4 regions of the Pandoraea sp. LA3 genome follow, and region 1 is predicted to be linked to each of the others. Evidence: predicted binding sites of a transcription regulator. Region 1 holds the regulator's gene; each other region holds the start of a gene.
The links. Region 1 encodes LexA, which represses DNA repair genes until DNA is damaged. Its sites were predicted from a motif close to ACTGTATNNNNATACAGT; they were not measured.
Positions count from the first base shown of each region.

Region 2: the regulator LexA is predicted to act here: its motif matches at 1,569-1,586, upstream of C5N93_RS11940 (DUF2471 family protein).
Region 3: the regulator LexA is predicted to act here: its motif matches at 4,228-4,245, upstream of imuA (translesion DNA synthesis-associated protein ImuA).
Region 4: the regulator LexA is predicted to act here: its motif matches at 2,643-2,660, upstream of recA (recombinase RecA).

Region 1 is NZ_PTPY01000023.1:50,582-58,129, forward strand. Features, by position in the region: gene typA (translational GTPase TypA) at 1-241, shown strand, start outside; gene C5N93_RS05350 (enoyl-CoA hydratase/isomerase family protein) at 514-1,635, shown strand; gene C5N93_RS05355 (hypothetical protein) at 1,810-2,232, opposite strand; gene lexA (transcriptional repressor LexA) at 2,472-3,125, opposite strand; gene C5N93_RS05365 (copper-binding protein) at 3,313-3,678, opposite strand; gene C5N93_RS05370 (efflux RND transporter permease subunit) at 3,675-6,953, opposite strand; gene C5N93_RS05375 (efflux RND transporter periplasmic adaptor subunit) at 6,950-7,548, opposite strand, start outside.
Region 2 is NZ_PTPY01000030.1:415,202-422,749, reverse strand. Features, by position in the region: gene C5N93_RS11945 (exonuclease domain-containing protein) at 1-1,019, opposite strand, end outside; gene C5N93_RS11940 (DUF2471 family protein) at 1,013-1,540, opposite strand; gene C5N93_RS11935 (glutathione S-transferase family protein) at 1,721-2,440, shown strand; gene C5N93_RS11930 (GGDEF domain-containing protein) at 2,522-3,700, opposite strand; gene C5N93_RS11925 (DUF4019 domain-containing protein) at 3,838-4,380, shown strand; gene C5N93_RS11920 (GntR family transcriptional regulator) at 4,499-5,137, opposite strand; gene C5N93_RS11915 (alpha/beta hydrolase) at 5,843-6,988, shown strand; gene C5N93_RS11910 (GNAT family N-acetyltransferase) at 7,067-7,548, opposite strand, start outside.
Region 3 is NZ_PTPY01000030.1:66,216-73,763, forward strand. Features, by position in the region: gene C5N93_RS10400 (error-prone DNA polymerase) at 1-1,581, opposite strand, end outside; gene C5N93_RS10405 (DNA polymerase Y family protein) at 1,613-3,379, opposite strand; gene imuA (translesion DNA synthesis-associated protein ImuA) at 3,336-4,205, opposite strand; gene C5N93_RS10415 (Nramp family divalent metal transporter) at 4,393-5,703, shown strand; gene C5N93_RS10420 (CsgG/HfaB family protein) at 5,953-6,594, shown strand; gene C5N93_RS10425 (DUF4810 domain-containing protein) at 6,733-7,182, shown strand; gene C5N93_RS10430 (DUF799 domain-containing protein) at 7,179-7,548, shown strand, end outside.
Region 4 is NZ_PTPY01000016.1:40,632-48,179, forward strand. Features, by position in the region: gene C5N93_RS01900 (DUF2889 domain-containing protein) at 1-395, opposite strand, end outside; gene recX (recombination regulator RecX) at 705-1,250, opposite strand; gene recA (recombinase RecA) at 1,523-2,587, opposite strand; gene C5N93_RS01915 (response regulator transcription factor) at 2,789-3,478, shown strand; gene C5N93_RS01920 (sensor histidine kinase) at 3,631-5,241, shown strand; gene C5N93_RS01925 (MFS transporter) at 5,413-7,071, shown strand; tRNA gene C5N93_RS01930 (tRNA-Met) at 7,274-7,350, shown strand; gene C5N93_RS01935 (LuxR family transcriptional regulator) at 7,438-7,548, shown strand, end outside.

The DNA.
Region 1 (7,548 bases):
CCACAGCCGTGACAACGACCTCGTGGTCAACCCGATCAAGGGTAAGCAGCTCACGAACGTGCGTGCGTCGGGTACCGACGAAGCCGTGCGTCTGGTGCCGCCGATCGCGCTGAACCTCGAATACGCCGTGGAATTCATCGACGACGATGAACTGGTGGAAGTCACGCCGCTGACGATTCGCCTGCGCAAGCGTCACCTGAAGGAACACGAGCGCAAGCGCGCTTCGCGCGAAGAGAAGTAATGCCGGCGACGGTGTGCGCGGTGCGATGGATGTGAGTTCATATGCCGCGATGCCAGTCTGTTGGAAGAAAAGCCGGTGCCTTGCGCCGGCTTTTTTGTTTGCCGTCTCGTTTGTCGTTTTGATGGTGTCTTTGCTCGCGCCGAGTGCTTGAGGGCAATGTCCCATGTGCGCCGGCGGTCAATCCCCCTGGGGATCGTGACGTGCCTTTGCCGGATGGTCGGCGGGGCCATGCCAGATCCATTTCGTTGACGCTTGTGAATCGTTCACCAGACATGACCGAATTTGTTCGAACCGAAATCCGCGGCCGCATCGGCTTTATCACGCTGGCACGTCCGAAGGCGCTCAACGCGCTCTCGCACGACATGATTCGTGCGATGGCGTCGGCGCTTGCCGAATGGCGCGACGATCCGGCGGTGCTGGGTGTGGTGTTGCAGGGAGAGGGAGAGAAGGGGCTGTGCGCTGGTGGCGACATTCGCTATTTCCATGAGGCGATCGGTGCCGGGCGCACGGATATCATGGATTTCTTCACCGACGAGTACGTGCTGAACTACACCATTGCTTCGTATCCGAAGCCTTACATCGCGTTGATGGACGGTGTCGTGATGGGCGGTGGTATGGGAATTTCACAAGGGGCTGCGCTGCGTATCGTGACGGAAGCCACGCGCATGGCGATGCCGGAGACGGCTATCGGCCTGTTCCCCGACGTCGGCGGCGGCTTCTTTCTCGCGAACCTGGCGGGTCATCTCGGTGAGTACCTTGGGACAACGGGTGTCGTGTTTGGCGCTGTCGACGCATGCGAAATCGGTCTGGCCGATGTCGTACTGCCGCGCGCCTCGTTGCCGGCGCTGTGCGAGCATCTCGCCCGTGGCGATTGGCCTGACAGCGACGCCGTGCTCGACGCCGCGCGGCGTTTCTGTCGCGAAAGTCTTCCCCCGGCAGGGCTCGCACCAGGCAAGCTGGCGCCGTTGCGCGACGTCATCGACGAGCACTTCGCGCTGGCCGACATGCCGGCGATCCTGAAGGCGCTCAAACTCGAAGCGCGTTGCGAGTATTCAGGTTGGGCGGAGGAGACGGAAGACCTGCTGCGTACCAAGCGCTCGCCGCTCATGGTGTGTGTGGCGCTGGAACAGGTACGTCGCGCACGCAAACTGTCGCTGGCGGACGAACTGCGCGAAGAGTGGTTGATGATGCGCAGTGTCTTCAACCTCGACGGTCGCACGGGCGCCGAAGGCGTAGAGGGCATTCGCGCGATGGTGGTCGACAAGGACCACAAGCCACGCTGGCAACACCCGAGCATCGAAGCGGTCAAGCCGGAAGACGTCCGGCGATTCTTCGACGGCGAGCGGTGCGGCGCAGACAATCCGCTACGCGACCTCGGCAAGTCGCCCGAATAAGCCCGCGCTCGCCCTCGATCGATGTATCGGATCTGCGAACCGGCATCGCCGGTAGTTTCGAGGTCTTGAGCGCAAGCCGACGATTCCATCAGCGATACCGTCAACAAGTCCGACACGCGCGTGCTACCTCTGCGACCAGGGGCGATGCGTGGGTCGTCGGTGGCACGACTGAGGTTACACCGCCGCCTGACAGAACTGTTCGCCGACGGCCTGATCGAGCTTGCGGCAAATGTCTGCGAACGTGCCGACCATCACGATGTGCGACATATCGCGATAGACGCGCACGTCATGACTTTTCTCTACCGCCTGGCTGTCACGCCGCGCTTGCGGTTCGCGCACATCACGCGATGCCTTGACGGCTTTTCCGGCAGGGCAGGCGCGACGCGTGGCCGTCGCCATGGCCGCCGCAATCGTGCGTGGCAACGTTGTGGTGCGAGTGCGCGCGGGCACCGTGTAGGAGCGGGCGATGGCGGGGGCTGATGCGAACGGGCCGGACAACGCCGACAGTCCGTACACCGCCGAGAGTCGCGTCTGTGATGACACGCGCACGCGCGGTTGACCAAGCGACGTACGCAGCAAACCTAAGAGTCGAGCCATGATGCGATCCTTCTTCCAATGCGGGTCAGAGGGACGTGTTCTGCTGTCTGGTGAATCTTCGATGGCACGGCGAAATCCGGTGCAAGAAGGCTTCGCAATGCGTCATCACAAATCACGGGCGCAGCAGGGCACGGGCGCCGGACCCAGCCCGGCGCAGTCGGAAATGCAAAACTTCAGGGAGTGGGGCGACGCGCTATGTTGCTACGTCAGGCCGCCCCGGTATTCGCGCTGAACGACCGTCAGAGATCGTTATTGCGGATCAAGCCGACCGCAATCCCTTCCAACGCAAAATCACCACTGCCTTCGTCGACATTGATGTTTTCGAAGTCGGGGTTTTCGGCAATCAATTCGACGCCGCCCTTGACGCGGTGAAAACGTTTGACGGTCACGTCGTCGCCGATACGGGCCACGACGATCTGGCCTTCACGTGCGTCTGCGGCTTTCTGAACCGCGAGCAGATCGCCGTCGAGAATGCCGGCATCGCGCATCGACATCCCGCGCACCTTCAACAGGTAGTCAGGCTGGCGCGCGAACATGTTCGGGTCGCACTGGAAGTTACGTTCGATATGTTCCTGCGCCAGAATCGGGCTACCCGCGGCAACGCGCCCGACCAGCGGCAGCGACAGTTGCATCAGGCCCATATGCGGCAACGTGAACTGGTGGGCGCCACCGGCGTCGTCAAGACGCTTGAGGCGAATGCCGCGCGACTGACCGGCCGCAAGCTCGATCACCCCTTTGCGCGCCAGCGCCCGCAGGTGCTCCTCCGCAGCGTTGGCGGAAGAAAAGCCCAGCTCGGCGGCAATCTCCGCGCGCGTCGGCGGAAAGCCGGTGCGTTCGATCGCTTGCTGAACCAGTTCGTAGACCTGCTGTTGACGGGCGGTAAGTTTGATCATGGCATCACTGTATGGAAGCACAGGTGGCTGTATTTTTGTACAGTGTTTGCAAAAACGCAAGGGAAAACTTCATGTAGTGGATGAAGTTCCTGCCACACGCCCCGGCGTGGGGGGCGTTCGGATGGCCCGGCACGGCCATGCGACGGGCTTCCCGTCCTGGGAGGCCCGCCACTGGCGCTTTGGTGGCTTACTTGTCCATTCTGACGATAGTGAGCGTGCCGCTTACGTTCTCCACGCGTACACGGACCTTCTCACCCGCATGGACGCCCTTGGCCATTGCAGCGTCTTTCGCCTTGTACGCCATGGTCATGGCGGGCATGCCGATGTTGGCCATCGTGCCGTGCTGGAGCATCACCATGCCGGTCGACGTATCGACGCTCTTGACGGTTGCATCGGTCAGCGCGGCGTTGGCGTCCGCCGTGGAGGCCGGTGTGGAGGCCGGTGTGGTGGTCGGTTTGGCGGGCATCGCCATATTGCCCATGTCACCGGCGGCAAACGCCGATGCGCTGAGCGAGGCCAACAGAACACCCGAGACGACAAGAACTTGCTTCATTGCTTTTCTCCAGAGAGAGTGGACGGCACATCTGTGCCGGGGGATACAACAGGGGAAACGACAGGGGAAATTACGACTACGTCGGGCGCCGCGTCGGAAACGGCCACATGCGTCGCATCGGAAGACGTGCCTGCATGAGGCGCGAGAGACTTCAGACGTCGACGTTGCAGCAGCAGCCACGCGGCTGGAATGACAAACATGGACAGCAGCGGGGCGGTGATCATGCCGCCGACCATCGGCGCGGCAATGCGCTGCATGACTTCGGAGCCGGCACCGTGACCGATCATGATCGGCACGAGGCCCGCGAGAATGACGGCGACGGTCATGGCCTTGGGGCGTACTCGCAACACCGCGCCCTCACGAATGGCGTCGATGAGCAACGCTTCGTTCAGCGTGGCGCCGTTTGCCAGATGCCGCGCCAATGCGCCACGCAGGTACAGCAACATGACCACGCCGAACTCCGCAGCCACGCCCGCCAGTGCGATGAAGCCGACTGACGTGGCGACAGACACGGCGTGTCCCAACCCCCAAATCAGCCAGAACCCGCCCACGAGCGCGAACGGAATCGTCGACATCAGCATCAACGCATCGACCGCGGAGTTGAACGTCAGGAAGAGCAGCACGAAGATCACGGCGAGCGTGATGGGAATCACGGTGCGCAACTTCGCCGCCGCGCGTTCGAGATACTCGAACTGTCCGGACCATGCGATGGAATAGCCGGGGGGCACCGCGACTTTCTCGGCAACAAGCCGCTGCATGCCGGCGACCGCCGTTTGCAGATCGGTGTTCCGGATGTCGACGTAGACGTACCCGGACAGGCGTGCGTTTTCGCTGCGAATCATCGGTGGCCCGTCTTCGATGCGAATCGCGGCCACGTCGCCCAGACGGATCTGCGCGCCGCGATCCGTCACGATCGGCAGATCGCGAAGCGTCTGCAGCGAGTCGCGAAATTCACGCGGATAGCGCAGATTGATCGGAAAACGTTCACGGCCCGCAATCACTTCGCCCACGTTGTCGCCGCCCACGGCCGAAGCCACCACGGCCTGAATGTCGGCAATCGCCAGGCCATAGCGCGCTGCCGCGAGCCTGTCGATGTCGACGTCGACATAACGCCCGCCGTTGATGCGCTCGGCAAGCACGGAAGTGACGCCCGGTGCGTGCCTGATGGTCTCCTCGATCTGCGACGCGATCTTGTCGATCTGTGCGAGATCGGGGCCGGATATCTTCACGCCCACGGGCGTCTTGATGCCGGTCGAGAGCATGTCCAGACGGTTGCGAATCGGCGGTACCCACACGTTCGACAAGCCTGGCACTTTCACGCGGTTGTCGAGTTCGTCGATCAGCTTTTGCGGCGTCATGCCCGGGCGCCATTGATCGCGCGGTTTGAAGCGGATGGTGGTCTCGAACATTTCCAGCGGTGCGGGATCGGTGGCCGAATCGGCACGTCCGGACTTGCCGAATACCGTGTCGACTTCAGGCACGGTCTTGATGAGCCGGTCGGTCTGCTGCAACAGTTCCGAAGCCTTTGCTGCTGAAATGCCCGGCAACGCGGTCGGCATATAGAGCAGATCGCCCTCATCGAGCGGCGGCATGAACTCGCCGCCGAGCCGTGAGATCGGAATCGCGGTGAGGGCCAGCGCCACGAGCGCGGTACCGATGGCGACCCACGGACGCCGCAGGGTCGCTTCGAGCAACGGCCGGTACATCGCCATCAGCACGCGGTTGATCGGGTTCGACGCTTCGTGTGGAATGCGTCCGCGAACGAGATAGCCCATCAGCACGGGCACGAGCGTCACCGACAACCCTGCCGCCGCGGCGATCGTGTACGTCTTCGTGAACGCGAGCGGTGAGAACAGCTTGCCTTCCTGCCCTTCGAGCGAAAACACCGGAATGAACGACAGCGTGATGATCAGCAGCGAGAAGAACAGCGCGGGGCCGACTTCTGCGGCCGACTCGGCGATGAGCGTCCATCGTCGCGATGCGCTCAGTCGTTCGCCGGGGTGTTCGTGCTCGAACGCTTCGAGATGCTTGTGGGCGTTCTCGATCATCACGATCGCGGCGTCGATCATGGCGCCGATGGCGATCGCAATGCCCCCGAGCGACATCAGGTTCGCATTCACGCCCTGATAGCGCATGACGATGAACGCCGTGAGCACACCCAGCGGCAACGACAGAATGGCGACCAGTGCGCTGCGCAGATGGAACAGGAAGACGGCGCATACGATCCCGACGATGACGAACTCTTCGATGAGTTTGTCTTTCAGGTTGTCGACAGCGCGCTCGATCAGTTGCGAGCGGTCGTACGTCGTGACCAGTTCCACGCCGGGCGGCAGCGAGCGCTTCAGATCGGAGAGCTTCGCCTTGACGGCTTCGATGGTCGTGAGTGCGTTCTTGCCCGAGCGCATCACGACGACTCCGCCAGCGACTTCGCCCTGACCGTTGAGTTCGGCGACGCCGCGTCGCATCTCTGGTCCGACCTGAATGCGTGCGACATCGCCGAGCAGGACCGGTGTGCCGCCGGCGTCCGTGCGGAGCACGACATGGCGGAAGTCGTCGAGCGAGCGCAGATACGCCGTCGAGCGCACCATGTACTCCGACTCCGCCATCTCCACGACCGACCCGCCGGACGCCTGATTGGCCTTCGATAACGCTTCGGTGACCGTCGCCTGCGAGATGCCGAACGCGCGCATCTTGTCCGGATCGAGCACGACCTGATACTGACGCACCATGCCGCCGATGGAGGCGACTTCGGAGATGTCGGGCACGGCCTTGAGCTCGAACTTCAGGAACCAGTCGTTGAGCGCACGCAGTTGGCCCAGATCGTGACGTCCGGTACGGTCGACGAGCGCGTATTCGTAGACCCAGCCCACACCGGTGGCATCCGGGCCGAGCGACACTTTCGCGCCCTGCGGCAGACGGCTTTGCACCTGATTCAGATACTCCAGCACGCGCGAACGCGCCCAGTACTGATCCGTCTTGTCGTCGAACAGCACGTAGACGAACGCGTCGCCGAACGACGAGTACGCGCGGATCGTTTTCGCGCCGGGCACGCCAAGCAGCGTCGTGGTCAGTGGGTACGTCACCTGATCTTCGATGACCTGCGGTGCCTTTCCGGGGTAGGACGCCTTGATGATGACCTGGGTATCGGAGAGATCGGGCAAGGCGTCGAGCGGCGTCTGCGTGAGCGAGTAGACGCCCCACGCAGCGATGAGTAGTGACGCGAGCAAGACCAGCAGCCGGTTGTGAATCGACCAGCGAATGAGACGCGCAATCATTGACGGTCTCCTTCGGCTGCTGAAGACGCCATGCCCGCCATGCCCGACATTTCCGGCATGGTCCGCGTAGTTGACGTTGACGTTGACGTTGACGTTGCCCGCGACGCCGACGCCGACGTTGCCGGCATGGCAGCCGAATCGCTCATCTTCGGCAACACCGACTTCAGGCTGGCTTCGGAGTCGATCAGGAACTGACCGGACGCCACCACTTCCTGACCTTCCGTCAGTCCCGCGAGAATCGCCGTGTCTGCACCGGTATCGCTACCTGTGGTGACGGTGACGGGTTGCAGACGTCCGTCGGCATTGCGCACGATCACGATGGCGCGCTTGCCGGTGGTGATGACGGCCTCGGCCGGCACGAGCAGTTGCGATACCGGTTTCGCATCGCTCAGATGCGCGCGCACGAGCATGCCCGGCGTGAGACGCTCCCCGGTGTTGTCCAGCTCGAGACGCGCTTGCAGCGTGCGACTGCCAGGATTGATGCCGGGCAGGATTTCGCGAACGCGTCCGGTGATGTGTTGCGCGTCGTCGGCAGCGAGCGTGGCGTCGACTTTCATGCCGGGACGCACGCGCAGCGCCATCGCCTCCGGAATCT
Region 2 (7,548 bases), on a different contig from region 1:
AGCGCCCGCAGCGCGCTCTCCGCCCCGGTGCGCGACGAGAACGTACCGTACAGCGACTCGGCGCTGGCGAAGTCGACGGTCTTCGCACTGACAAGCTGCGGCGTGTCGCTGCCCTGCGGCAGTTGCCAACTGTAGAGGCTGGCGGCGCGACGCAGCATGCGGTTATGCACGGGCTGCAATTGCTTGACGAGTTGCGATTCGAGCAGCAACGCGCCCAGCTCGCCGACCGTGCGGCGCACTTCCACGCGGCGGATCTCCTGCGAGATGCGCAAGTCCTTGGCGACCTGATGGTCGCTGGAGAAGTGAGATCGCACGCGCGAGCGGATATCGACGCTCTTGCCGACATACAGCAGCGTGTCGCCCTCGCCGTAAAAGAGATATACGCCGGGGCTGTCGGGCAGCGCGTCGATGGCTTCGTCCGGCAACTGCGGCGGCTGGCTCGAACGCTTCGTCACCCGTTGCACGGCTTGCCCGATCAGGTCGGGTTCATAGATCGTGTGGAGCTTTTGCCAGAACTGCCAGAGCAGATCGGCATCGGCGAGGGCGCGGTGACGCCCCTGCGGCGCGAGGCCGAACCGGGCGATCAGTGCATCGAGTCCGTGACGCGCCGCCGACGGAAACAGCAGCCGCGACAGCCGTACCGTGCACAGCACGTCGGCCTGAAACCCGATGCCCGCCCGTCGGAATTCGTTCTTGAGAAAGCCGTAGTCGAAGCGCGCGTTGTGGGCGACGAACAGCTTGCCGTGCAGGCGTTCCGCCAGCCCTTGCGCCAGCGTGCCGAACGACGGCTGGCCCTTCACCATCTCGTTGGTGATGCCGGTGAGTTTCTGGATGAATGGCGGGATAGGCTCGGCCGGATCGAGCAGCGTGCTCCATTGCTCGACACCCTGCGGCCCGACTTCGACCACGCCGATTTCCGTGATACGGTCGTCCAGCGCGTTGCCCCCCGTCGTTTCCAGATCGACGAAGACCATCGGGGCGGGCAGGGAACGCGCAAGCGCGTCCGGATCGATCAGCATGCCGCAGCAGACCCCGAGGACGACAGCGTCGCCGACCCGGCGACGAACGGTTGTGACGATGCGGGGGCATCCCCATTGTCGGCATCGTCAGCGTCGGGCGTGTCGCCAAACAGCCCGCCGTCGGCGAACGCGCTGACGATGGCGCGGAACACGGCCGGCGCCGGGGCATCCGGCCATTGCAGGTCGACGGCGGCGTCGAGCGACGGCAACTTGCCGGCGCGTCGCAGCGCTTCGTCACCCGGCAGCCGCAGAAGACGCGCGAGTGCCCACGGCTCATGCCGCGCGTGAAGGCCGATGTCCGCCTCCGCCTCGTCGGCAATGGCCACGAGCGTGCGCCAGTCCAGCAGCATGGCCGGTGAGGCGTCCTGATGCTGCGCGACGGCGTTGTTCGCAGGCACGATCGCCAACGGACGATGTGACACATGATGCTGCAAATAACGTGCGGCAATCTCGCGCACGATGCTCGCAAGATCGCGCTCGGCGGCGCTCAGCGCCAGTTGATCCCAGTCGATGGTTTCCATGAGATGTTCCTCGATTGAGCGATATGATACTGTATAAAACCACAGTGCGCGAGTCACGTAGCCGATGCCTGAGCGAGGCCCGATTGACGCCGGATGCCTCCCCGCTTCGAAGGGCTCGCCGCTGGCATGACGGCGTGTAATACTCTGCGCCAACCTTTTCGCACAGGAGCGCGCCTCGAGATGTTGACCCTGTATACCTTCGGCCCGGCGTTCGGGCTGCCGGACGCCAGTCCGTTCGTCGTCAAGGCGGAGATGCTGCTAAAGCTGGCCGGGCTGCCATACCAGACCAATCGAGGCGGATTCCGTCGCGCGCCCAAGGGCAAGCTGCCTTACATCGACGACGACGGCGAGATCGTGGCGGACTCGACGCTGATCCGCCTGCATATCGAGCGCAAGTACGGGTTCGACTTCGATGCGGGGCTCACGCCAGTGCAACGCGGCGCGGCATGGATGTTCGAGAAGGCGCTGGAGGACCATTTCTACTGGCACGTCGTGCAGGCGCGCTGGTGCGACGACGAGAATTTCGAGAAAGGCCCGGCGTCGTTCTTCCGATCGATTCCGTGGCCGGTGCGTCCGCTGGCGCAGGCGCTGATCCGTCGCAAGGTGCGCAACACGCTGCACGGGCAGGGCACCGGCCGTTACCAGCCGGAGGAGCAGCGCCAGTTGCTCGCACGTGGGGCGCAGGCTGCCGCCCAGTTGCTCGGCGATCAGCCGTACTTCTTCGGTGACCGGCCGTGCGGGGCCGACGCCACGGCCTTCGGTTTCATCTCCGGTGCGATGTCGCCCGATTTTCGTCAGCCGTTGCGCGACGAGATCGAAAACCATCCGAACCTGACGGCCTATGTGGCACGCATGCGTCGCGAATTCTTCCCCGATGCGGGAGATGGCGCGACGACGTAAGTCGAAGGGAAGACGCGCGAGGCGATCAAGGTCGCTGAGACTGACGACCGAGAGCTGATGACTGAGGGCCGACGGTGGTCGTCAGCCGGCTTCGGAGGCCGTTTCGTCGCTGGAGAGTACGTCGGAGAGCACGAGATTGCGCCCGGAGATCTTGGCCGCATAGAGGGCGCGGTCGGCGCGAATGCACAGCGCTTCGAGGCTTTCGTGCTCGATCCACGTCGCCACACCGCCGCTCAGCGTGTAGTGGCACACGCCAAACGGCCCGGCGACCAGATGCCGGCTCGCCTGCGTTCGCAGGCGCTCGGCAATGCGGATCGCCCCCGGCGTGTCGGTGCCGGGCAGCAACACCGCAAACTCCTCGCCGCCCAATCGTCCGAAGACGTCGCCCTCGCGCAGACTGTCGCGAACGAGCTTCACGAATTCGCGCAGCACCGTGTCGCCACCCGCATGCCCATGCGTGTCGTTGATCGCCTTGAAGTGATCGAGGTCGATGACGATGATCGACAGCGGCCAGCCCCGTGCCACGGCGCGCGCCATCTCCTGACGCGCGAGCAGATCGAAATGCTTGCGCGAGATCGCCCCCGTCAGATAGTCGCGATTGGCTGCCTCTTCGGCCGTGGCGAGCATCGCGTCGTGAATCATGAGGACCGACCCCATGGTCATGGCGGGCATGACAACGGCGCCGATCGTGAGCATGACCAGGTTGAACATCGTCGGCGCGAAGACTTCGAGACCGGGCGCGGGCGCCCACGCGAACGTCACGCCGCGCACCGTGTGCGCAACGGCGAACACCGCAGCCATGCCAGCCGTCAGCCAATAGTTATAGCGATGACGGCGCGGCGGGATATGGCGCAGGATCAGGACCGAGGTTGCGAGCAGGAACGTGGCGTGAAACGCCGAGACCGCGACCACGCGCAGCGAGGGGTTGTCGATGCCGTAATGCCAGAACAGGATCGCCGCCGCGAGCACGCCGAGCGACGCGCCCAGCACGTGCCAGTGCGGTGAACGGCCGAGAAAGCGCGCGCAGCCGGCGTAATAGAGCAGCAGGCCACCGGCCAGGGCGAGGTTGGCGATGGGAATCGACAGAAAGTCGGGGATGACGCCCCGAAGCGCGAAAAGCGGTAACGACGCCAGAACGGCGACGTTGGCGAAGCACCACTCACGAACGCCAGCTACGCGCGAACGTACGAGAGACCCCACGATCAGCAACATCATGAAGCTGAGCAACGAGGTAATCGCGAGGAGGGACGTCGTCAACATGGCAATGGCCAAGGGGGAAGGCTGACATGTATGTGTTGAGCATTGTAATGTACGGCGCGACGCGCGTTACATTCCTTCGCGTGCCACACCAGTAGAATGGCCGGGTTCGCTATTTCTGCCTGAAGGAGCTTTCGTCAATGCAGACGACCCGACGCCAAGCGTCACATCCTTTTCGTTTCACCCGCCTGGCGGCGCTCGCGCTGGGCGTGGCCGCCGGCCTGAGCGCTCTGCCCGCGCTGGCACAGCAAGAGCCGATGCAACGCCGCTCGGCGCAACCGCCGCTGTTTGCCAGCCCGGCCAGTCATGCCACTGCACCGGCAGCGGACATCAATCGCGATATGCGTCCGGCGCTCGAAGCCGCCGGTCTTTGGTTGGGATTGGTCGACGTCAATCGCGGGCAGCAGAGCTGGGAGCAGGCCGCACCGGTGTTTCAGCGTGCGGTGTCCGCCGACGACTGGGCACGCAGCCTGCAAGGTGCACGCTTGCCGCTAGGCAAGGTGAAGTCCAGAAAGATGCACGACGCGGTATTTACCCGCTCGCTCGCCGGGCAACCGGATGGTGAGTACGTGGTGATTCAGTACGACACGGTGTTCGAGAACAAGGCCGAGGCGCATGAGATGGTGACGATGGCCTACGGGATCGACGCGCGTTGGCGTGTCGCAGGCTATCTGGTGCGCTGACGAGGGCGGCATGTGCCCCATGTTGGCGCTGCCCGTCGACATGTCGGGCGGTGCGGCGGGTGAGGGTGTCGGGCAGGGCTTGAATCCGATCTGAGCCGCCCGATGCACGAATGCCCGCTCAGCGCGGCAGGGCGGGTTCGACGATGTGCATCGTCGTCTCGACGTGGTCACGGGCGATCTGCTCCGCGAGCGCTTCGTCGTGCGCGCGCAACGCAGCGAGCAGTTCGCGGTGCTGCGCATTGGTGGCACGCAGTTGTTCGTCGGAGAACATGACCGGTACGCGCAGCGCCCGGTAGTAAAACTGCGTACGTTCGTGAAACTGTGCGATTACCACGTTATCTGCTGCCTTCACGATCAGATCGTGAAATTCCGTATTGAGACGGTTCAAGGCCAGACGCGGCAGATCCGGACTCGGCTCCATCTGTTCGATCAGGGCTTCCAGCGCATTGCAGACATCCGGCGTGATCTTGCGCGCCGCCAGCCGGGCCGTTTCGGATTCGATCGCCATGCGGCTCTCGAAGATCGCTCGCACGGGCAGATGGTCGGCCCCTTGCACTTCCCAGCCGCGATTGCGCGCGATGAAACCTTCGCCCTGAAGGATCAGCAACGCTTCACGCACGGGCGTGCGGCCCACGCCAAGTAATTGAATCAGATCGTCCTCGATGAGGCGCTGCCCCGGCTTGAGTTCCGAGGCGAGAATCATGCCGCGGATTTTGGTCCGCACTTCACCAGTAATCAGGTTGCTGGGCGCTTTCATCTGATGCTTGTCTTCCATTGAGCGGCGAGAACGCCGTTTACTTCGACTTCGGCGAGAGGCCGCAGGTGTTGCCGGGCCTCTCATGCACGGGCATGCGCTATGTAGGGATACCTGTGCCGCTGCGGATTTTACCGAGTTTCTTTCGGCCCCCCGAAAACCATTCCCAAAACGGCAAAGTTGTGGCAGCCATGCGCGCCACGCATCAATGGGGTCCGGTTTTACGCAATTCTTTCGGTTTCCGAAGCGAGGACTCGCTTATACGAGCGTTTGAAGCGCCAGAAAAATACCACAACCCCCGACGTATCGGGGTTCGCGCTCACTTACATGTAATGTGAGTACCCACCGTCGTAGCGTTGCGGGTACCGAAACATGAGGCGCGCGAGCGCTTCGGAAAATTGATGAAGATGTGAAGAAAGTCCGGTGAATAACCCCTTATTTATAAGGGGCTTTCGACGGAAATGCTGACCGTTTTTCCGGGAAACGGGATTTCACAGGCCCCGATGGAAGGTGATGTCGATGATTTGTTCGTGAATTTTTGCAAATGATGGTAATTCGGCTCGATTGTTAATGAAATCGGTGCAAACCCGTTGCGTGAACAGTCGGCCGGGAGGCGTCGCCCCTGCCCTTCGAAAAAAGGGCCTGCGTGGCAGAATCAGGGCATCCCGCTTTGTGCCACTTCGCGTGCCATTGCACGCCCCCCCTCCCATGCCGTCATTGCTCTACCGGCGCGTGCGCCACCTGTCGCAACACGCTGCCGCCATATTGCGCACCACAGCCTTTGTCAGTCTTGCCTCCCTCGTGACGCTGAGCGCTACGCTGATCGCAGCCCCCGCACGTGCCGCCGACCCGGTGCCGGAGCGTACCGTGGTCAGTCCTGGCGCCAGTCCCGCCATCGGTCCGGATTCCAACGCCGGTCCGGCCTACGGCCCGGAGTTGCAGGGCTTCGACTATCCGTATCCAGTCAATCGTTTCGACTTCACGTCGCAGCGCTTGCCGTTGCATATGGCGTATATCGACGTCAAACCGGCGCAAGCGAACGGTCGCACCGTCGTGCTGTTGCACGGCAAGAACTTCTGCGCCGCCACGTGGCAGGAGACGATCGACACGCTCGCCGGCGCAGGCTATCGCGTGATTGCCCCGGACCAGATCGGTTTCTGCAAGTCGAGCAAGCCGGCGCAGTACCAATACAGTTTTCAGCAACTGGCCAATAACACGCACGCGTTGCTCGCTTCGCTGGGTATCTCGTCGGCGACGATCATTGGCCACTCGACGGGCGGCATGCTGGCCGCACGTTATGCGCTGATGTATCCGAACGAGACGCAGCAACTGGTGCTGGTCAATCCGATCGGTCTCGAGGACTGGAAGGCGTTGGGCGTGCCGTCCAGGACGGTGGACCAGTGGTTCGATCGGGAATTGCGCACGAGCGCGCCCGGCATTCGTCGATACGAACAGTCGACGTATTACGCCGGGCAATGGAGCGAGCGCTACGAGCCGTGGGTGCAGATGCTCGCAGGCATGTACCGGGGACCGGGCAAGCGGATCGTGGCGTGGAATTCGGCGTTGCTCTACGACATGATCTATACGCAGCCGGTCGTCTACGAACTGGGGGAAATTCGCGTGCCCACGCTATTGATGATCGGCGACAAGGACACCACCGCGATCGGCAAGGACTTCTCGCCGCCTGACGTACAGGCGCGCATCGGCCACTATGCGGAACTGGGCAAGACCACGCATGCCACGATTCCGGATTCGACCCTCGTCGAATTCCCCGATCTGGGGCACGCCCCACAGATGCAAGACCCGGCAGCGTTCCACAAGGCGTTGCTTGCCGGATTGGCGGCGCTGCGTTGATCTAACGACGTGCGGTCCGGCGTGACTGGCCATGAAGCACCCATGGACCAGCGCCGGACGAGCATCGCGCCGCAAGTATCAGAGGTGCTTGTAGTAGAAGGTCGTGGCGCAGTATTCGCCGTCCGGCATGAGCGCGAACTTCGGGACGTCCCCCGCGCGTTGCCAGCCGCTACGCTGGTAGAGCCGTTCCGCATCGCCGCCCGTGACGGTGTCGAGCACCAGCACGTGACGTGCATGGGCCCGTGCGGCATCGTCGAGCGCGGCCATCAAGCGCTGGGCTACGCCCTGACGCCTGACAGAACGGTGCACGAGCATCTTGGCGACGTCGGCGCGGTGCGGCTGATTCTCCGGCAGATCGAGAATCAGTTGCACGGTGCCGACGATACTGCCGATCCCGCCGCCGTCGGCTGGATCGGCGGCACGTCGCGCCACGAGCAACACGCGCTCGCCCCGGGCGACACCTTCGGCGACCTTGCACCAGAACGCCGTCGCGCGCTCTCGGGTGAGCGGCAGCATGAAGCTCACCGATGCGCCACCTTCCACGCAATCGATGAGCACGT
Region 3 (7,548 bases), on a different contig from region 1:
GCGCACGGCGCTGCGCATGCGATAGCTGATGACCGTTGCCGCCAGCGCCGCCCGGTCGTTGCCGTACTTCCGATAGATGTACTGGATGACGATCTCGCGCTTCTGGTGCTCGAAGTCGACGTCGATATCGGGCGGCTCCTTGCGCTCCCTCGACAGAAAACGGCCGAACAGCACTTGCGCTTCGTCGGGGTTCACCGCAGTGATGCCCAGGCAATAGCACACCGCCGAGTTCGCCGCCGAGCCGCGCCCCTGACACAGGATCTTCTGGCTGCGGGCATAGCTCACGATGTCGTAGACCGTCAGGAAGTACGGTTCGTACTCAAGCTCGCGAATGAGCGCCAGTTCCGCCTTGAGGAGCGCCACCACTTTCGGCGGCACACCGTCCGGATAACGCCACGTCGCCCCCTTGTCGACCTCCTGACGCAGATACGATTCCGGCGTATGGCCTGCGGGCACGAGTTCTTCCGGATATTCGTAACGCAGTCTCCTCAGATCGAAATGACATCGCGAAGCGATCGCCTCCGTCTCGGCCAACGCCTCTTTCGGATAAAGCCATGAAAGCCGTAGCCGGGGACGCAAATGTTGCTCCGCATTCGCCGTGAGCGACAACCCGCACGCCTGCACCGGCACGCCCCGCCCGATGGCAGTAAGGGTGTCCTGCAATGGCTTGCGCGAGCGCACATGCATGAGGACATGCCCTGTCGCGACGAGCGGCACGCCGCATTCGACGGAGATCGCACGCAGACGCGCCAACTGCGCCTCGTCGTCCGCACGGTGACGACGTTCCAGCGCGAGCCAGATCCGCCCTTCACCGAACGTCCGGGCGGCCCAACGCGTCTGCGCCAGCGTCAGTTCGGCGCTCGCGTCGGGGTCCGGCACCAGAATGAGCAGACAGCCCTTCAGACCGCGCAGATGCGCGTATTCCCCGGTCGGCGCACTAAAATCGCCCGGGTGCAACCGATAGCTGCGATTCGGACCACGCATGCGTCCGAGCGTGATCATCTCCGACAGATTGCCGTAGCCATCACGGTGCTGCGCCAGCGCAACCAGATGCACGGTACCGAGTGCGTCTGGAAGATCACGGGGATCGAGAGGATCGTGGCCCGCCAGCGCGCCCGGCTCGACGCCCGTCAACCTGCGCTGTTCGGATGATGTGTCGTGTGACGATGGCGATGGCGATGGAACCGGCGGCCGGGTCGTCGACGCTCCCGTCGATTGCGGCACTTGTGATGCGACACACTCGGGCGTCAGACGAAACTCGCTGCCGACGATCAGCTTCACGGCCGGATACTTGGTCGCTTCCGCGAGCGCCCGTACGACACCGGCGACCGAACACTCATCGGTGATGGCCAAGGCGGTGTATCCCAGATGAACTGCCCGTGCGAATAACTCCTCGGGGTGCGACGCCCCACGCTGAAACGAGAAATTCGACAGGCAATGCAATTCGGCGTACGCCGGCAGGCCGCCCTCATCCTCCCTGAGCGGCTGAGCAGGGGCGTCTTCGGGGGTGTCGGCACCGTCGTCGTTGGCGGCCAACCCGTCGGTCGACCCTTGCCAGGGGAGAAAATCGTCGAAATTCATAAGGCGACTTATCGATCGGCGTTCACCGGCATCAGCCGAACAGGCCGTGCAGATACCACGCGGCGTCGGCCCCTTTCACCGGACGCTCCCGAAACACCCACAGCAGCGCCCCCGAGACATCAGCCGCGATGAAGTAATCGCGCGTGACCGTGCCCGGCTCCCACCATCCCGCCTCGATCCGCTCGGGGCCGCTCACCAGTTGCAACGGCCCCTGCCGCCACGGACGCTCCTGCTGCACGCGCAACCGTTGCGGGGCATCGAGCAGCCATGCCGGACGCGGCGGCAATGCCTGCGCAGTCTCCGGCAAATGACGCGACGTCCCGGCGCTCGGCCCTCGCGCGCCATGCGTGGTACGGGTACCCACGCTCGCGCCTGGGTTGGTGTCCGAGCTGTTGCCTGCTCCTGCGCCCCCGCCCGCCCCATAAGCCACGCTGACGAACGCCGCCTCGGGGCGATGGTCGCCGCGCACCTGCAAACGCCGCACATGCTCATCCCCCAGACGCGCCGCCACACGCTCCATCAATTGCACGAAGTCCTGACGCTCGCGCCCGGGCTCCGGCAGTAACGACCCGTTTTGCGGAACGTGCGGTGCGGTCTGGGTCACATCGAGCCGTAGCGTCAGCACCGGTGCAACCAGCGGCGCACGCGCGAGCCGCTCCTTGCACAGCGACAGCAAGTGCGCCGGCGCGGCACTGGCCTCGGCCAGACGAATGTCGAAACGCGTCGGCGCCAGCGTCTGTCTGCCGAGCGGTTCGTGTTCGAGTATCAGTGTCAGCGAGCGCGTCGCCAGTTGGCCGGCGGCCAGCCATCCCGTCAGTTGCGCCAGCAAGCGGCGCAAACCGAAGAGCAGCACTTCGACGTCGTGAGTGAGCGACGGCAACGGCAAGACCGCTTCGAAATGCGGCGGCGCGCGGTACCACGCCGGGGCTTCCGGCGTATCGCCATAAGCGCGGGAAAGCGAAGCCATCAACGCTGCGCCGCAGCGACGCCTGACGCCCGCCGCTGGCAGCGCTCGTAGCGCCCCCAACGTCGCACAACCGATTTGCGCGAGCCAATCGAGCCATGGCTGCGCTTCGGGCAGCAACGCGACTGATAGCGGGTCGAGTTGCGACGGCAGCACGGCCAGCGGAGGTGGCAACAACGGCTCGCCGGGCTCACCGGACTCGCCATGCCATGCCGACGACATTGACGACGACGTCTCTCCGGACTTCGATGCCGCTGACGCCAAGTTCACCGGCACGATCGAGCGACGCGACGCGCGCGACTTCATCGCCGCCTGCATCTGTTCCGGCGTCGGTGCATGCGAATCGACAGGTGGTGAGGCCACTTCTGCGGCACGCGCGAGCAATACCGCAGCGCTGGCCGTCGCGGCCATCCCCAACGATGCGCGATGCCCAAGCGCTTCGGCACTCTCCAGCACCTGCACGGCCAACGACGCCAGACCGCCGAACAGACGCAGGCTCGGCGCAACGTCGATCACCACACACTGCGGCGCGGCAATCGCGACATCGGGCCCGAAGCGCAGCAAGGCCAGCGCCAGGGCTTCGAGCGCCAGCGACTCGGCCCCCTCGTCGCGATCGTGAAACCGGGCTTGCGGCAACAGCGCCAGCACGCCGCCACGACGCATCCCCGGCTGCACCCCGGCCGCCTGTGCGGCCTCGCTCGCCTGCCAGACACGCGACTGCGCCAGCACGACCGTCGTGTCGGCCTGCGCGCCCGCGTCCCCGTGCGCACGCATACGCGGCGAGGCGACCTCAAGCGCCAGAGATGGCAGATGCAGGGCGATCCAGCAGGCCATGCGAGACTCCGGAAGCAGAAACGAAAGAAGCGGTGGAAGGGGTGGACGGAACGGGCGACGGTGTCGGATCGGGCCGCACATGCCATGGCATCGCATCGTCCCAGGTCCCCGTCACCGGTTGCGGTGCACGCGTATAAGGCGCAGGCAACGTCAACCAGAGCGGATCAAGGCGGGGCGGTCCGCGACGTTTGTGAAACTGCACCCCGAGCTGACTGCCCTCCCCGACGGTAAGCCCGAGCCGCAGCGGCGCGGCCGAAGCTGTCGAGACCGCCGCCGGCGCACGCACCACCCAGGTCAGCGTATCGCCGCCGCCCGCCGCGACCTGAAGCCGCCGGAGTTGCTCCGGCGTCGCTGCGGGCAGCCACGTCAGCACCGCCCCGCAGCAAGCGCTTTTGAGCGCCTGCTCGGCGCACCAGAGCATGTCGCGGTCCTCGGCTTTCATCCCCCGCCCCGTACGCTCACCGGCCCCGCGACGCCCCCGGGACACTCCGGACACCGCAGACGCCGGACGCATCACGACGCTCAGCCAGCGCAAATCGATCCCCCATCCCGCCAGTGCCGGTGCGTACGGCAGCATCGGCGGCGCAATGACCATCACCGGCTTGCCAGCCTGTGTCAGGTCGCGCAACGTCGGCGCCAGCAGCCGCCACTCGCCGATCCCCGGGCGCTCGCACAGCAGCTCCGTCACCGCGCCATGCGGCCACCCGGCGCCGGGCAACTCAGCGTCGAGCGCGGCAAAACCGGTGGTGTGGCCCGCGCGGTGGCAATGCGCCAGTTCGCTGGCACGCCATAGCCCGGCAGGCAGGGAGGAAAGCGGCAGGGTCATCTGGAGAGTCAAGCACCCGAATACTGTATGAATGTACAGTATAGCAGTTCATCGAATTTCGGCAGCATTCCAGTGGCTTCCCATCCATCGCGCCTGTCGCAATTTGTCCGTGCTTTCCCGACGATCGTGCTTGCAGGCAAACGCCGGCCCGGCTAACGTGAGCGTCATTGCCAGTCATCCCACCCTCATGCCGCTCCCGACTACCGCCACCGCGCCTTTCTGCCCCTCCGAGGTCAAGGGCAGCATCGTCATCGACGCGCGCCAATCGCGCTGGACCAAACTCAAACGCTTCGCCGGCCCCGGACTGCTCGTCGCCATCGGTTACATGGATCCCGGCAACTGGGCAACGGACATTCAGGCCGGCTCGCAATTCGGCTACTCGCTGCTGTGGGTCGTGGCGTTATCGAGCCTCGCGGCCATCTTTTTGCAGATGCTCGCCGCCCGTCTCGGGCTGGTGGCCGGACGTGACCTCGCACAAGCCAGCTACGAACGCTACGGCCGCATAGGACGTCTGGTGCAGTGGATCACGGCGGAGATTTCCATCATCGCGTGCGATATCGCCGAAGTGCTCGGCTGCGCGCTGGCCTTCAAGCTGCTGCTGGGGGTACCCATCTCGTGGGGGATCGTGCTGACTGCGCTCGACACGATGATCGTGCTCGGCCTGCAAGGCAAAGGTTTCCGTCAGATCGAAGCGATCGTTTTCGGATTGATCGGCACGATGGCGTTCTGCTTCGTCGCACAAGTCGCCATGGCGCCGCCCGACTGGCATGCCGTGGCCGCAGGTCTCGTCCCCGGCGCGCCCAGCCACGACCGGCGCGACGCCATCGTGCTGGCGCTGGGTATCGTCGGCGCGACGATCATGCCGCACAACCTGTACCTGCACTCTTCCGTCGTGCAAACCCGACGCGTTGTCGGCGGCAAGCGTGGCGACGTGCACGACACGCTCGCATTGGTGCGTATCGACACCTGGGGCTCGCTGCTGATCGCCATGTGTGTGAATGCGGCGATTCTGATTCTTGCCGGGTCGGTCTTTCACGCGAGCGGGCAGACCAACGTCACCGATATCGAGCAGGCGTATCAGTTGATCACGCCGATTGCCGGCGGGGCCGCCGCTTTCATGTTCGGCATTGCCCTGCTGGCGTCCGGACAAAGCTCGACACTCACGGGCACCATCGCCGGGCAAGTCATCATGGACGGCTTTCTGCACATGAAGATCCCCTGCTACCAGCGACGCCTGATCACGCGCGGCCTCGCGCTGGTGCCCGCCCTCATCGGCGTGCTGTGGCTCGGCGACGGCGCCGTGGGCAAGCTGCTGGTCTGGAGTCAGGTGTTGCTCAGCCTGCAACTGCCGTTCGCCATGTGGCCGCTCATTCGCTCGGTCAGCGACCCGCGCGTGATGAAAGGCAACACGATCGGACGTCCCACGCAGGTCTTTGCGTGGTGCCTGTTCGTGGTCATCACCGGCACCAATCTGCTGCTGATTTTCGGACTGAGCTGACGATCCGGGCGTGAAAGCCCGCAAGGGCGACGCCCGGCATCCCTGTACGCAACGCCAACGCGACAATCGCACGTGCTACCATCAGTACCCCTTATGAATCCGCAGAACAAAAAAGCGTCAGGAAAATAAGGGACCAGATGACTCGCAACGGATCGATGCGATCGCGCATCGTCCTGCGAGCACCAAAACACACTGAGGGGTATCAACGTGCAGAAAAGCAAGTCCGGCATTGCGCTGTTCAGCGCCACCATGCTCGCGATGGCAACGCTCGGCGGTTGCGCTACCGAAAGCTCGCGTACCGTAGAAGTCGCCAAGGTCGAGAGCGCAAGCCGCGCCTACGTCGGCGTGCGTACACCGATCGCCGTCGGCAAGTTCGACAACCGTTCCGCATACATGCGTGGCGTCTTTTCCGATAATGTCGACCGCCTCGGCAGTCAGGCCAAGACGATCCTGATCACGCATCTTCAGCAAACGAATCGCTTCAACGTGCTCGACCGCGACAACATGGCCGAGATCCGTCAGGAAGCCGACATCAAGAAGACTCAGCAGACGCTCAAGGGCGCTGACTACGTGATCACCGGCGACGTCGTCGAGTTCGGTCGCAAGGAAGTGGGCGACAAACAGCTCTTCGGCATTCTGGGCCGCGGCCGCGAGCAGATCGCGTACGCCAAGGTCAATCTGAACGTGGTCGATATCTCGACGTCGGAAGTCGTGTATTCGAGCGGCGGCGCCGGCGAATTCGCCCTGTCCAACCGCGAGGTCATCGGTTTCGGCGGCACAGCGGGCTACGACTCGACGCTCAACGGCAAGGTCCTCGACCTCGCCATGCGCGAAGCCGTCAACAACCTCGTCGCCGGCATCGAAAGCGGCGCCTGGAAGCCCGGCAAGTAAGCCGACCGCATCCCTTTTTGCAGCATGCCGCAGCGCGTGATTCGTCACGCGCTCGTTCGCGCGCGTCAATCGGGTGCGAGCAGCGCCTACCACGAAGGACGCGCAGGCTGCGGCATGCCTGTCAGGATCTCTATCGTCATGAATCGCACATTTCCTACACTCTCACCTACGCGCTCACCTGCGCGCTCACCTACGCTCTCATTACGCCGTCCCGGCGCTATCGGTCAGGCCGGCCGTCTGGGCGTAGCGGCCATCGCGGGCGCCATCATCGTCACGCTGTCGGGTTGCGCTACGCCGCAAAAACCGCTGTACGACTGGGAAAGCTACCAGCCGCAGGTCTACGAGTATTTCAAGGGCGAATCGAAGGAAGCGCAGATCATTGCGCTCGAGCGTGATCTGGAGAAGATCAAGGCGTCGAACAATGCAGCGCCGCCGGGCTATCACGCGCACCTGGGTCTGCTCTACGCATCGGTCGGCAAGTCCGACAAGATGGTCGAGGAATTCCAGATCGAGAAGCAGTTGTTCCCCGAATCCGCCAATTACATCGACTTCCTGCTCAAGAACAAGACCACGGAGGCCAAGCAATGATCGCCCGACTCTGCAAATGGATGACGGTTGCGGCACTGGCCGCCGTGATGACCGGCTGCGCCATGCATCAGGCCAAACCGTATGACTACACGGCGTTCAAGGAAAGCAAACCGAAGTCGATTCTGGTGCTTCCGCCGCTGAACGAATCGCCCGATATCGACGCCACCTACAGCGTGCTCTCGCAGGTCACGGTGCCACTGGGCGAAGCCGGCTACTACGTGATGCCTGTCGCGCTGGTCGACGAGTCTTTCCGTCAGAACGGTCTTACCGTTGCCGGTGACATTCATCAGGTCAGCCCGGCCAAGCTGCGCGAGATCTTCGGTGCGGACGCCGCGCTCTACATCAAGATCACCCAGTACGGCACGA
Region 4 (7,548 bases), on a different contig from region 1:
GTGGGCAGGACACTGCAAAGTTCGGTCAGATGGGTACAGCCCGCCGCGCCGCCAAGGCGCTCGCGAACCCCGCGCCGGAAGCCCTGTCGCAGGTTAAGACCGATCAACTGACGATATTCGGGGCCGATCTGGTCGCAAATGCCCGGATAAGGCACCCAATCGGAAACGGCCTCGGCGTCATGCACCTCGAAGGACTCATCGATCGTCAACCGCAGCCAGAGCTCGTGAATCGGCGTGCCTTCCTTGCGAAGGCCCGTCGCCAATGCAAAATCCCGATCCTTATGATCGGTGAGACGGGCTTCGATGTCCCATAGGCCATCGTCGCGCGAAAACGCTTCAACAGCGATCGTGCGACGGTGACGCAAGGTACGAGAGGCAGGCGCGGAGAGCGGCATGCGGAAGTGTGCAATGCATGAACGCAGAAAGATCTTGATTCTAGCATAGGCGACAGCACCGTCTGCCGCAGCGCAGCAGAAGCCCACCGCATAAGGGCGAATAACCCGACCCAACGGTCGGGAAATCAATGTCGCCCGATTGCCGCGCGCATGGTGCGACGCCATAACGCGATAACCGAGTAATGACGCGTCACATGAGATTCATCGACGTGTCATGCCCGCGTTGAAGCGGATGACACGATGCAGCGTGTCATTCATCTGCTGACGATGAATGCGCCCTCATCCATGAGGAATGCGATGAGGCGCACCTCAGACATCGTCCAGAAACTCGTCGGCGCCTCTTACGATTTTGCTGATAACGGTACGAGAAAAGCCGCGCGCTGCAAGAAAGCGCATCTGCTTGGCGCGGGCCTCCGGCGTGGCGGCGACTTCCCCGAACTTCTTCTGCCAGACGGCACGGGCTCGCGTCATCTCGGTTTCGCGCAATTGCTCCGAAATGGCGGCAACGGTCTCCGCGTCGACCTGATGCTGCTTGAGCTCACCGATGATCCGCGTAGTCCCCATGCGCGACGCACGCCGGTTCACTACGCTCTCGGCAAAGCGCTCGTTGGATAGCCAGCGTTCCTGCTCCAGGCTGTCGAGCAGGCGATCGAGTGCTTCGGGGTCCTCGGCATCGGCGTAGGGCATGAGCTTGCGACGCAACTCCGCCCGGCTGTACTCACGACGCGCGAGATACGACAGCGCACGTCCTTTCAGACTGAGCACGGGCTTGCGCGACGGCTTGGCCGAAACGGCCTCATCCCCCGGCGGGGGCGGCGGTGCGTTCGGATCTCGGGGAGGACGACGGTGGATCATGGAGTCATCGTAACGCCATCGGCGGCAGGGCATGAGAGACACCGGCACCAAGGGCGAGCCTGGAAGCAAGTCGGAGAGTCAGCGGACAACACGTGAGACACGCGGATGACCGGCAAACCACGGTCAAACAACGCCCAAAGACGTCAAATGAAAACGAAAAGTGCGCGAGAACCGGTACAGATAGAAGAACTACCGAGAGAAAACAAAAACGGCAGCGCGACGCCGTCTGGCTTCGCGCTGCCGCTGCGACAACTCAGGCGCTCAACAAGCGCTTAAGCCTCGTCTTCTTCTTCGATCTCACCGGTTTCGTTGATCGCCGTAACCCCCAGCGATGCACGTACCTTGTTCTCGATCTCGTGGGCGATGTCTGGATTCTCACGCAGGAATTCGCGCGCGTTGTCCTTGCCCTGACCGATCTTCTCGCCGTTGTAGCTGTACCAGGCGCCGGCCTTCTCGACGATCTTCGCATTGACACCCAGATCGATGATTTCGCCTTCGCGCGAAATGCCCTGACCGTAGAGGATGTCGAAAATCGCTTCGCGGAACGGCGGCGATACCTTGTTCTTCACGACCTTGACGCGGGTTTCGTTACCGACCACCTCGTCGCCCTTCTTGATCGAACCGATACGACGGATGTCCAGACGCACCGACGAGTAGAACTTCAGCGCGTTACCGCCAGTCGTCGTTTCCGGATTGCCGAACATCACACCGATCTTCATACGAATCTGGTTGATGAAGATCACCGTGCAGTTCGTACGCTTGATCGTGCCGGTCAGCTTACGCAGCGCCTGCGACATCAGACGTGCCTGGAGACCCGGCAGCGAGTCGCCCATTTCGCCTTCGATTTCAGCCTTCGGCACCAGCGCCGCGACCGAGTCGATAATGATCAGGTCGATCGAACCCGAGCGCACCAGCGCATCGGCGATTTCCAGTGCCTGTTCGCCCGTGTCCGGCTGCGAGATCAGCAGTTCCGGCACCGAGACGCCCAGCTTGTTGGCGTAACCGACGTCGAGGGCATGCTCTGCGTCGATGAACGCGCAGGTGCCACCGATCTTTTGCATCTCCGCCACGACTTGCAGCGTGAGCGTGGTCTTACCCGACGATTCCGGACCGTAGATCTCGATCACACGACCGCGCGGCAGGCCACCGACGCCAAGCGCGATGTCCAGACCCAGCGAGCCCGTGGAGACGACCTGGATGTCCGCTTCGACCTCGCCGTCGCCCAGACGCATGATCGAGCCCTTGCCGAATTGCTTCTCGATCTGCGCGAGGGCGGCGGCGAGCGCCTTGCCTTTCTCGGCCGACAGATTGGCAGACCCTTTCTTGCTTTCTTCCATGAATCGTCCTTTGATATGATGAGCGAGACGGCTCGAGTGAGGCGTGACTGCCGGTACTGTATAAAAAACCAGTGCTCTTTGCAAGTGCCTGTTGTCCGAAAGCGCCGAAACGACAAAAAAGCCGCGAACCACGCGCCGCAACATCACAGGAGACACACCGCTGCCGTCAGGCGACGGTGCCTACACAAGCCTATCACGCCCATGCGAATTCTCATCGCAGAGGATGACAGCATTCTGGCCGACGCCCTGACCCGCTCGTTGCGTCAGGGGGGCTACGCCGTCGATCACGTCAAGACGGGGCTCGAAGCCGACTCCGCGCTCTCCGCCCAGACGTTCGACCTGCTGATTCTCGATCTCGGTCTGCCCCGCCTGCCCGGCCACGAAGTCCTGCGCCGGTTGCGCGCCCGCAATTCCCATCTGCCCGTGCTGATCCTGACGGCATCCGACAGCGTCGACGCCCGCGTGAAGGGCCTCGATCTCGGTGCAGACGACTACATGGCCAAGCCTTTCGCGCTCGCCGAACTCGAAGCGCGCGTGCGGGCCCTGACCCGGCGCGGCGCCGGCGGCGGCTCGACGGTCATCCGCCACGGCCCGCTCAGCTTCGATCAGGTCGGGCGCACCGCCTATATTCATGAGCAGATGCTCGACCTGTCCGCCCGCGAACTCGAATTGCTCGAAGTGCTGCTCCTGCGCACCGGGCGCCTCGTCTCCAAGGAACAGCTCGTCGACCACCTGTGCGGCTGGGGCGAAGAAGTCAGCAACAACGCCATCGAGGTATACATGCACCGGCTGCGCAAGAAGATCGAGCCGAGCGGCGTGCGCATCGCCACGATTCGCGGACTGGGGTATTGTCTGGAAAAGCCTGCGGCAACACCTGCGAACGCCGCCTGACAAAAGGACGTCGGGCACACACGCGAGGCCGGCCGCCCTTGCGGTCTTCACCGATGCGTGAAGCCGGTCACGCCCGAACCGACGCGTGATACCGGGCACGCCCAGTCGACCCGGCAAGCCCGCCGCCTCAGTCTCTTTAGCCTATCCGCCCGATGCGTCTGAGCTTTCGTCACCCCCATCGCGCCACGCCTGCGGATCCGGACGCGGCTCACCACGGACATGCCGGGCCGCCCCCGCACGCCGCAGACGCCACCGATCCGTTCGATCCCTACGCCGATCCTTTCGTGCGCCCGGGTTTCGGCGCGCCGCTGGAGCGCGAGGCCGAGCCGCCGCCGCGCTCGCTGTTCGGCGAGATTCTCGACTGGATGCTCGCGCCGCTGCTCCTGCTCTGGCCGATGAGCATTGCCGTGACGTACCTCGTTGCGAAGTCGATTGCCAACGGCCCGTTCGACCGGGCGCTGGAAACCAATACTTACGTGCTCGCCCAGCAAGTCCATTCGGATCGCGGACAGGTCACGCTCACCCTGCCGATGCCGGCACGCGATCTGCTGCGCGCCGACGCCACCGACAACATTTACTTCCAGGTCCTTGGTGCGAAGGGAGAACTCGTCGGCGGCACGGCCGAGCTGCCGCTGCCCCATGAAGATGACCGGCCGCAGCCCGGCGTCGTCCAGTTCCGGGACGAAACGGTCGGCGGCAACGACATTCGCGTTGCGTTCACGTACGTTGACCTGCCGCGCATGGAACCGCCCGGCAGCATGGCGCTCGTGCAGGTCGCCGAGACACTCGACAAACGCAGCCAACTGGCCAACGAGATCATCAAGGGCGTGATCCTGCCGCAGTTCGTGATTCTGCCGCTGGCCATCGTGCTCGTCTGGTTCGGGCTGTCGCGCGGCCTCGCACCGCTGCATGCGTTGCAGGAACATATTCGTGCGCGCCGGCCGGACGATCTGTCGCCACTCGAAGCGCGTCAGGCGCCGCCGGAGATCGCGCCGCTCGTCAACTCGCTGAACGATCTGCTCGGACGTCTCGAACAGAACATGAAACTTCAGCAACGCTTCATTGCAGACGCCGCCCATCAGCTCAAGACACCGCTTGCCGGATTGCGTATGCAGGCAGAGCTCGCTTTGCGCCAGACATCCCCCGACGAACTACGGCGTTCGCTCTCGCAGATCGCGGTCAGCTCCGAGCAGGCCGCACGCCTCGTCAACCAGTTGCTCGCATTGGCGCGCGCCGAGAACAGTGCGAACGACGCTGCCGCATTCACCCCCGTCAACCTCAGCCTGCTCGCGCGTAGCGCCATGCAGGACTGGTTCCAGGCCGCGTTCGCCAAACGAATCGATCTCGGCTTCGAGGAGCCGCCGTTTCCTGTGCATCTGTCCGGTCAGCCGGTGATGCTGCGCGAGTTGCTCAACAACCTCATCGACAACGCGATCCGTTACACGCCGGCCGGGGGCAAAGTCACGGTGCGCCTGCGTCATGAAGCGTCGGACGGCTTCGTGCATCTCGAAGTCGAAGACACCGGGCCGGGCATTCCCGCGTCGGAGCGGCCGCGCGTGTTCGAGCGCTTCTACCGCATTCTCGGCAGCGACAGCGACGGCAGCGGTCTGGGCCTCGCCATCGTGCGCGAGATCGTGCAGATCCATCGCGGCGACGTCAGCGTGCTCGACCACGTCGATGCACAGCACCCCGAAGCAACCGGCACGTTGATCCGGGTGACGTTTCCGCTCGCCGAGTTGCCTATCGAAAACCCTCATGCGTGACGCAAATGCGCGAAATACGGCCAATTTCGGGCCAAAGTCGAGGGTAAGTCCCTAGCCACGTAAGGTTCGAGTCAGTTTGGCGTCAGACGGCGGTAAGGTTGTCCTCCAATAATCAGTTGCAACGGCCCGGGTGCGTCCCAGGGGCGTGCTTACATTACAGGAGACAACCGCATGGCTACTGCAACGACAGCCACCACCCATGCACCGATGACCAAGGAAGAGCGGAAGGTCATCTTCGCGTCGTCGCTGGGCACGGTGTTCGAGTGGTACGACTTTTACCTGGCCGGTTCGTTGGCCGCTTTCATCAGCCGTCACTTCTTCTCGGGGATCAATCCGACGGCAGCCTTCATCTTCACACTGCTGTCGTTCGCGGCCGGCTTCGCGGTGCGTCCGTTCGGCGCCATCGTGTTCGGTCGTATCGGCGACCTCGTCGGTCGTAAGTACACGTTCCTCGTGACCATCACGCTGATGGGTCTGTCCACGCTGGTCGTCGGTCTGTTGCCCGGCTATGCGTCTTGGGGTATCGCGGCACCGGTGATCTTCATCGCCATGCGCCTGCTTCAGGGTCTGGCGCTGGGCGGCGAATACGGTGGTGCAGCCACGTACGTGGCCGAGCACGCACCGCACGGCCGTCGCGGCTTCTACACGTCGTGGATTCAGACGACCGCCACGCTGGGTCTCTTCCTCTCGCTGCTCGTGATTCTCGGCACCCGCATGGTGATGGGTGAAGAGGCGTTCGGTGACTGGGGCTGGCGCATTCCGTTCGTGCTGTCGATCGTGCTGCTGCTGATCTCGCTGTGGATTCGTCTGCAACTTAGCGAATCGCCGGCATTCCAGCGCATGAAGGCGGAAGGCAAGGGCTCGAAGGCACCGCTCAAGGAATCGTTCGGGGAATGGAAGAACCTGAAGATCGTGATTCTGGCGCTGGTCGGTCTCACGGCAGGTCAGGCCGTCGTTTGGTACACGGGGCAGTTCTACTCGCTGTTCTTCATGACACAGGTGCTCAAGGTCGACGGCAACACCGCCAACATCATGGTGGCGCTGGGTCTGTTGATCGGCAGCCCGTTCTTCGTGTTCTTCGGTGCCCTGTCGGACAAGATCGGTCGCAAGCCGATCATCATGGCGGGTTGCCTGCTGGCCGCGCTGCTGTACTTCCCGATCTTCAAGGCGCTGACGCACTACGCCAACCCGGCGCTGGAAGCTGCAACGGCGCGCTCGCCGATCACGGTCATCGCCGATCCGAAGGAGTGCTCGTTCCAGTTCAACCCGGTGGGTACGTCGAAGTTCACCAGCTCGTGCGATATCGCCAAGAGCTTCCTGTCGCGCGCCGGTCTGAACTATCAGAACGAAGCGGCACCGGCGGGCACGATGGCGACGGTGAAGATCGGCGACAAGGTGATCCAGTCGGTCGACGGCAAGGCGGCGGACGCGAAGGACAAGACCAAGGCATTCGAAGCGGATATGTCGGCCACGCTCAAGGCAGACGGTTACCCGCCGAAGGCCGACCCGGCGCAGATGAACAAGCCGATGGTCGTGATCCTGCTGGCGATCCTCGTGATCTTCGTGACGATGGTGTACGGTCCGATCGCGGCCATGTTGGTGGAGATGTTCCCGACCCGCATTCGCTACACCTCGATGTCGCTGCCGTATCACATCGGTAACGGCTGGTTCGGCGGCTTCCTGCCGGCCACGGCCTTCGCCATCGTGGCGGCCAAGGGCGACATCTACTCCGGCCTCTGGTACCCGATCGTGATCGCGCTGATTACCTTCGTGATCGGTATGCTCTTCATCAAGGAGACGAAGGACGTCGACATCTACGCCAACGACTGACGAAGGCGTGACCGGCCTCGTTACGGGGGGCCAGTCGATATGAATCGCAACGCCGGGGCTTTCGGGTCCCGGCGTTGTCGTTTGTGAGGCGGCTCTCGATCGACCACTTCAGACCCGGCCCGACGTCGACCGCGCTATTTTCATGATTTTGCAAAATACCTGTTGACAGCCTATAGGGGTCTACCTATAATCTTTCTTCTACGGCGAATTAGCTCAGTCGGTTAGAGCGACGGAATCATAATCCGCAGGTCCGGGGTTCGAGTCCCTGATTCGCCACCAAATTTGAGAACGGCTTCCAGCGATGGAAGCCGTTTTTTTTCGTCCATCCTTTGGCATTGTTCCCCCCGTTGACGGTCCGGGCGGGCTTTGGCCAGTTCACAAGTACGGCGCGCTTTTGTCGTACATTACTCAGAACTGCATGCCAATCTCCAAATGAAACACGACCTCTATCTTTTTGAGGGCCTTCTGACGGCCTCC